One region of the Paenibacillus sp. CECT 9249 genome, then DNA from elsewhere that is predicted to be linked to it. Evidence: predicted binding sites of a transcription regulator. Region 1 holds the regulator's gene; the other holds the start of a gene.
The links. Region 1 encodes LexA, which represses DNA repair genes until DNA is damaged. Its sites were predicted from a motif close to CGAACATATGTTCG; they were not measured.

Region 1 (3,907 bases):
TATACGTACGGACGGGTTCTGCGTTCGGCGGCGAACCGCTCCGCAAGCTTTGCGCCTGTCTCCGCGTCATCGATGCCTAACGCCTTCAAACCGCGCGTCCACGCGTCTTTGCGATAAGCCGGTGCCAATTGCTGCAGCTTCCGGAACTCCGGCTGTTCCCCTGACGTAAAATTTCCCCATAACGCTTCAAACGGGTTAATGCCGATCATCTGCGTGAACGGGAACGTATCGTACGTTGCGTATAACGCTCTCGCCTCCGTGCGTACCGCCTGCTCCAGTTCCGACGGATCGATGCCCGGATGGCTTTGCCGCGCAGCTTCGCAAGTCGCTTCAAACGCTTCCTGTACGCTGCGGTCGTCCCACAAGAGCGTGTCGTCCAAATCAAATAATACCGCCTTAATGGCCATGTTCCTCTCCCTTTCCTGCGCAAGTTTCTTCTATATATAGAGGTTGTTCACTTTTCTTCTACTTCCGCCTGATCTTCCCGCTTTTCTTTGTTTTCGAACGGCACGTTGTTGGCTTTGGCGAATTCCTCCAACCGTTCGGCCATCGCCTGCGTGTCGTATCGGTTCGTCAAACGCGAAAATACCCAAGCAGAACCTTTAATACTCGGCTCAATGACGACATAACCTTTCTGAACCGTAATTTGCTTGATTTGCCCCGCTTCTAAACGGCGATCCCGATTCAGCCGGCGCGTCATCACCGATGATTTGCCGACTGCCAAATAAGGCCGGCGGAATATAAAAGTGACCCCGAGCAAAATGTACAATCCGATCGTAACCCAATAGAGAGTCGACGAAGTTTCCGGCGTTACGCCGGCCGTCATCACGGCGTACATCAGCGCAAACCCGATCAAAACCGTAGGCAATATAATGCTGCGGCCCAAAAATTTATCGAATTCCGACTTGGATGCCGTGGTGATTGTTCCTTTCCCTTGCTTCTTCCGCGCACGGTTAACCGCTTGCGTATTTTTGCGAACCATTCTTTCCCAAGAACGAGACATGTGAATTGATCCTCCTATAGCTGATATCGCGTTTGACTTTTATTTTCCGAACGATGAAGAAGCCGCGCCGAAATGATTCGAATGCGATTAATGCTTAATCGTATTCGAATTTTCGTCTACGAATTCGATCGAATCCAATTGCTGACGAAGCGACCGTTTGAAGCCTTCGATATACTGTTTGCGCAGCTTTTCGCGTTCCAACGTTTCTTCTTCCGTCAAACCGACGGATTTATGTTTGCGCGCCAACTCGTTAATTCGCGCGACCAAAGCATCGATTTCCATGTTGTCCCTCCTCCACGTTTACTGCGTGAAACCGATTGTAAACATAGTACATTCTTTACTTTGACATGTACATAACAGGTTGTCAAGGGAATGCGAATAGCCCAGGCGCTCACTCGCCAGGGCGTTTCATTATATTATGAAGGTAAGCGGGAATTAAGCGAGGAAACCTGCGGTTAAGGAATAGATAGCAGTTCCCCGGCCTGAATGGCGGAAGTACGTTTATGGTTCAATTTCTTCATATCTTCAATATAATTGCGAATGTCCATACGTTCAGGCTTATAACGCTTGGCGATGCTCCACATCGTTTCGCCTTGCGTAACGATAATTTGTTTGGCGGGGGTCGATTCGAACGCCCATTCGTCATCGTCTGAAGAGGCAAATGCCTTGACAATGCCGAAACTGGTGAGCAGCAGCAAGACCGCAGCAAATAAGAAAACTTGCCCAACCTTGCGGTTTTGCCGAACTTGACGGTCCGTTATGAGCGGCGAATCATGATAAATGCTCTTATAAGTACTGTATTGGTTGATCATATATCAACACCCCAAACACTTGTTCTATTTACGATATCCACATCATAACACGAACACTTGTTTGAGTCAATCCGTTTTTCGAACGTTTGTTCTTTTTTTGTTTCTTTCCTATTGAAAATATTTAGAACTTACGTTTGTGCGAACTGAAGTTCTATGGTATAATTTTGATAAAAAGCATTGGAGTTGATACGGCAATGTCCAAGTTATCAAATCGGCAGCAAGCGATTCTGGAATTCATTCGCAACGAAGTACGGGCTAAAGGCTACCCTCCTTCGGTACGGGAAATTGGCGAAGCCGTAGGTTTGGCTTCAAGTTCAACGGTACACGGGCATCTCGACCGGTTGGAGAAGAAAGGGCTGATACGCCGCGATCCGACCAAGCCGCGTGCGATCGAAATTTTGGGCCAGGAAGACGAGCAAACCCATTTATATACACATTCGATTACCAAAGTTCCTGTCGTCGGGAAAGTAACGGCCGGCATGCCGATTACGGCCACCGAGAATATTGAGGATTATTTCCCGCTGCCCGAACATTTTGTTGGGGATCATAACGTATTTATGCTATCGGTCATCGGAGACAGTATGATCGAAGCCGGCATTCATAACGGAGACTATGTCATCGTTCGGCAGCAACAAACCGCGGATAACGGAGACATTGTCGTGGCGATGACGGAGGATGACGAAGCGACTGTGAAAACGTTCTACAAAGAAAAGGACCATATCCGCCTTCAGCCGGAGAACGCCACGATGGAGCCGATTCGTCTCAATCATGTCACCATCCTCGGCAAAGTGATCGGCGTATTCCGCGATATCCATTGATCGGTTACATAGGTTGGATAAAGAGCTTTTACCTCGAGCCCTTGCGGCTGCACGTTTTTCCAATTGCATTGCGGAAGGCTTGCTTGTAATTACAAAGCCAATTCCGGGCGCTAAGTCGCCGATGAAGGCTCGACGCATCCGACTTATTGATCTATACTGCTTAAGGAGACGAAGAACGTCCCGTTTCATTCTTAACGAATGAAAGCGGGGCGTTTTTGTCATTTATGAAGGAGGAACGATTCAATGTTCGAAGAAGTTTACGATCAATTTATTCAGCGCCATCTAGCCAGCAGAACGGGAGAACGCCGGGGCCGGCTGGAAAGAGGGCATCGGCATGCCGAGTCCTTATTTCTCAGAAACGTATGGTGGCCGCTTCGCGGGAATTTGGAGCATCTCCATCCCGAATACGAAGTGCTGGATTGGCGGGGACGAACCTACTTCGCGGATTTTGCATGGCTGCCCGGGCATGTAAAGCTGATTATTGAAGTGAAAGGATACGCTGCCCACGTACGGGAGATGGACCGGCACAAATATTGCAACGAGTTAAACCGCGAAACATTCCTGCATGCGATGGGATATCAAGTCATCTCCTTTGCGTACGACGATGTGGAACAGCATCCCCAATTATGCATGACATTGCTGCAAATGGTGTTAAGCAGATATTTGTCCAATCAGACTCCAGCGTCGCGCGCTTCGTTCGCCGAGAAAGAAATCATTCGTTTCGCTATCCAATGTGCCGGTCCGATCAGGCCGAAGGATGTGGAACGTCATCTGGACGTCAATCATAAACCGGCCGTCCTCATGCTGAAACGATTATGCGCCCAAGGTTGGCTCCTCCCCTCTTACCGCGGCAACGGAGAACGAATCGTTCGGTATGAACTGGCGCCCGGAGTATGGAATTACTTGGATTAGCTCCAAAATCAGGCGCTAATTCCCCTGATATCCTAAGAATATCGAAATTAGCGGTAAATCCTACCGTTAATAGAAGCCACATCTTCATCGCAGCCAAATTGCTCAAAATTAGCGCCAGAAATTCCAGCTAGTTTCGATAAACTAGCCAGTTACTCCAAAATAACAGTAGCAAATACCGCTAATTGATTTGTTTCCGGGTTGATGGGCCCCCGCTCGGCGCTGCAGATGTATAAAAAAAGAGCCCGCAAGGGCTCTTTCCATTCGAGAATAATCTTAATATAAGGTCATGTATTGGTCGCGTTCCCATTGATGGACCCGGGTGCGGAACATATCCCACTCGATCTCCTTCAATTCGTAGAAAT
Region 2 (3,907 bases), on a different contig from region 1:
AATATTACGCCTTGACAATTCGCGGCGCAGTCTGTACAAATCCGCACTTATTCGGTTCATTAATACCCGGCCTGCGGTCAAATAAAGCTGCTTTAGAAGATTGGAACGGTTCTCTATGTCTTCGATGCTCTTTTGTACCATGCTTAACATGTACGGAAGCAGGATACAGTCCCGGATCATGATCAACTCGTCCTCCGTAGGCCGTTTCCGGGAGTTCTTTGCGTCGTGGCGATGTTCGTATTGTTCTTGATGCTCGGTAAGCAGCATTTTGGACTTCCACCGTTCGTTGCCGTCCAGTTTGCTCATTTGTAATGGCCTCCAATCTGTTCCGCCCGCTCGCGGGCTACTCCGGACTGTAGTAACGACGATGCCCTCATAATAGCGGCGCTGCCGTATTTATCCTTAATCTCATCCGTTACTCTTTCCAGGCGGTATGCCTTGATTCGGTCGTCGAAAAAAGTAAGCTGAATAACGTTATCGTCTGTCAACTCGGTCAATGCAACATAGAGATGGCTAACGGGCATGCCGCTCCAATGTTTACGGAAAATTCCGAGAGCCGCCGATGCGACTTCATGTGAAAGGGAGGTAGGATGAGGAATCGTTACCTGTCTATGAAACGAGGCCGAACGTTGGCCATCCGTTTCCGCCGCTCCGACGGACACGACCCGCCCGATATAACCCAGCCTTCTGCTGCGGCGGCAAACCTCCACCACCAATTCCAGCAGCACAACCTCAATATCTTCCATCTTCCGATAAAGGCTGTTTCTGAGCGCCTTGCCGTGGCTAACCGATTTTAATTGATTGCGAATGCTTGCCACGACAGGGCTGGGGTCTATTCCACGCGCCGTCTGCCAATAATATTCCGCCTGTATATCGCTTTGTTTACCCATCTCCTGCCGCATGCGCCTTTTAAAATCATTCAGTTCCAGACGTGCAATGTCGCCGATCGTGCAAAGACCCATGCGCGTAAAATGCCGAGTCATTCGGGAAGCGACCATAAACATTCGATGCACCGGCAACGGCCATAATACGGATTCCAAATTGTCGAAGCCAAGTTTAAAGATGCCTTTGGACGTCTTTTTGGCAAAATTGTCGGTAGCCATTTTGGCCAACACTTTCGTTGGTCCAATTCCGCAACGCGTCCAAACTCCCGTCGATAGCAGGACATGCGTTTGGATCTCGCGGGCAATCTCCTCCGGCGCCCCGAAATAACCGATAGAACCTGTAATATCAAGAAACTGTTCGTCAATGGAATAAGGTTCGACCTGGTCCGTAAAGGACTCGAAGATCTCGGTAAGAAGCAAGGATATGGTGATATAAGTTTGCATTCGGGGCCGTATGACGATCAAATCGGAACATTTCGCAAGCGCCTCGCCCACTCTTTCGGCCGTTGTTACGCCGCGTGATTTGGCCACCGGGCAAGCGGCCAGAATGATTCCGGATTTTCTGGAAGGGTCGCCTACGGCTACCGGCTTGTTTTTTAAGTCCGGCCGGCCCGCCTTTTCAATCGAGGCATAGAATGATTGTCCGTCAATTAACATAATGGTTCGCTCTTGATGCATGGCAATTCACTCCTATAATCGATTCGGAGAAGTGCTAACAAAGTCGGTACACGCCGCCCAATACGAACGTGTATTCTTATTATATACAGAATGTACGTTCGTAATGCAATGGGAATAATTAGAATGTAAAAATCGCCAAGATACTCCTAAATCTACAGCAAATAAGTTATCGATAAAGCAGCAAAAAGAAGAAGGCAGGGGAAGCGAGCGAGGTTTTGTCAAAAATTTCAATTCTGAAGATACCGGGTAAGCCCCCTTTCGATGTCGGACTTCACGACACTCCACAGCATGGACAATTTGCGGTGGTATCCGCGGCAAAGATAAAGGGCTTCGATGCCATTTGCCGTTCGATTCTCCTCATATACGCGAATGCCGCGCGTCTTCAGCCTGTTTCTGATTCGTACCAAATCTTTGTGGGTTTGATCTTGCACCTGGCGCAGATGGTTAATATAGACTTCGGGCATCTTTAAACGGACGGTTCCAAGAACGTTAATATCCCGCTCCAGTACATCGAGCAAGATCGGGAGCAGCACGTATTGTTTGACGAGCAGGAAATCTTCTTCCGTTTGCTGGGGAACGGTTTTCATGCGAACACTTCCTTAACGGTTGTATAATTTATTCCAATAATCAAACATATGTTCCTGTTATGATTATATTCAGAATAGCGAATACGGATTCTCATTTCAAGCGGAATTTTCGCGATTTGCAAAAAATAAACCAACACCCCGTCCGCGAGCGCGGGGGCAGGGTGTTGGGAGCGCACGGTGCTTATGCGCAATTTGCTCGACCGTCGGCATGATCGCATGCAGCCGATCGATGTGGGCCGCGGCGGCATATACCGCATTCGCCAGCGCCGCCTGCTGTTTGCCTTGCCGTTGGTTGGCGTGATTGAATATATTTAAAAGTTCGGGGTAGTTCGCAAATAAGAGCTTGTAAAATGTTTCCGTAATAGCCCGGCCGTTCGTCTCCAACACCGGTACAGTCGATTTAATGATATCGTTCGTTGATTCAACATCGTTCATCCCTCTTTTTCCATCGTATAATGTGTTGCATCCCTTGGCATATCGCCATGAGTCCCAGTATAGTACCGGTAAAGGGAGTGAATTGTGATCTAAGTCACAGAAAAAACGGCCGAAAGGTGAACGTTTCCGATACAAAAACCGCCTTTATTAGACAAAATATTCTGAAAATTCTTTCTTCTTAAACGATGCATGTTGTGGTATAATAAATGTATCATTTCAAAAAAAGAAAGGATCAGGATACCATGTGTCCCCGAAGGACGAATTCCCAAAGGACAGTCTGGAAACGTTATGATCTCTCCTACACTTAGCTTCGTCATTGGTTGATATGTCGGCTTGCCAACAACCAATTACGAAAGAAGAGTGTGATGATGCGAAGGATGAAGTCCTCGAAGTTTCTTCACGTGGTTGGTTGTACGTTTGAAACGAAACCAACGACGATAAGAGGGAACTTATATGAGGAGAAAAGAAGAACGGATTCAACAGGGTAAACAAATTGCTGTCATTTTAATCGGTACGTTTATTTTGGCTTTTAGTTACTATCACATCAATTTTCAGAATAATTTGGCGGAAGGAAGCTTTGTCGGTTTGGCATTGCTGGGCAAGTACGCGTTTGACTGGTCGCCTGCGATTACGATGCTGATGCTCGATATTCCGATCATTGTCGCTGCGATGTTTGTGAAAGGGCGCAATTTTTTGCTCAATACGGTAATTGCCGCAGCCTCGCTGTCCATATTTTACGATTTGTTCGAGCGCTTCTCGCCTTTGGTCATGGACTTTCGCCATAATATGCTCATCGCGGCGATATTGTCGGGCGTAACGACCGGATTCGGAGCCGGGATCGTGCTTCGCTTCGGCGGAGCGACGGGCGGCGACGACATCTTGGCTTTATTTCTGAGCAAGTGGACCGGAATTTCAATCGGAACGATGTTCATATTGTTTGACGTGATCGTATTATTGCTGTCGCTTGTTTATTTGCCGATCGCCGAAACATTGTATACGATTCTTGCGGTCAGCATCGCAGGGAAAATGATTACATGGACCGTTCACTACGGCGTGAAAGGAAAGATTGCATTGCCGGTTAGGAACGGGTAAGAAAGCAGGGAGATAAGGCGTTGGACATTTTTTTGACAAAAGAATTAGAATAAGAAAGCGCACGGATCGGCAACGATTTGATGCGCTTTTTTTTGTTTCCGCCCGCTTCCGCTGGGCAAACACACCTATTTGACGCTCGCATATGATACAATGGATAGTTGCAGACAGAAAGGAGAGGTTCGAATATGTTCGGCACAACGAGACATTTTTTTGCGGAAGGGAATACGGCGC

Region 2: the regulator LexA is predicted to act here: its motif matches at 1,650-1,663, upstream of LQ229_RS12990 (DNA polymerase IV).

What each region holds. Positions count from the first base shown of each region.
Region 1 covers NZ_CAKKLI010000028.1:24,222-28,128, reverse strand. Annotated here, with positions in the region: gene LQ229_RS18160 (HAD-IA family hydrolase) at 1-407, opposite strand, end outside; gene LQ229_RS18155 (methyltransferase) at 455-1,003, opposite strand; gene LQ229_RS18150 (DUF896 domain-containing protein) at 1,091-1,285, opposite strand; gene LQ229_RS18145 (LysM peptidoglycan-binding domain-containing protein) at 1,459-1,815, opposite strand; gene lexA (transcriptional repressor LexA) at 2,010-2,633, shown strand; gene LQ229_RS18135 (DUF559 domain-containing protein) at 2,877-3,545, shown strand; gene glnA (type I glutamate--ammonia ligase) at 3,819-3,907, opposite strand, start outside.
Region 2 covers NZ_CAKKLI010000014.1:111,510-115,416, forward strand. Annotated here, with positions in the region: gene LQ229_RS12985 (hypothetical protein) at 1-306, opposite strand, end outside; gene LQ229_RS12990 (DNA polymerase IV) at 303-1,562, opposite strand; gene LQ229_RS12995 (hypothetical protein) at 1,790-2,149, opposite strand; partial or broken gene LQ229_RS13000 (globin domain-containing protein) at 2,318-2,584, opposite strand; gene LQ229_RS13005 (YitT family protein) at 3,038-3,676, shown strand; gene LQ229_RS13010 (PRK06851 family protein) at 3,862-3,907, shown strand, end outside.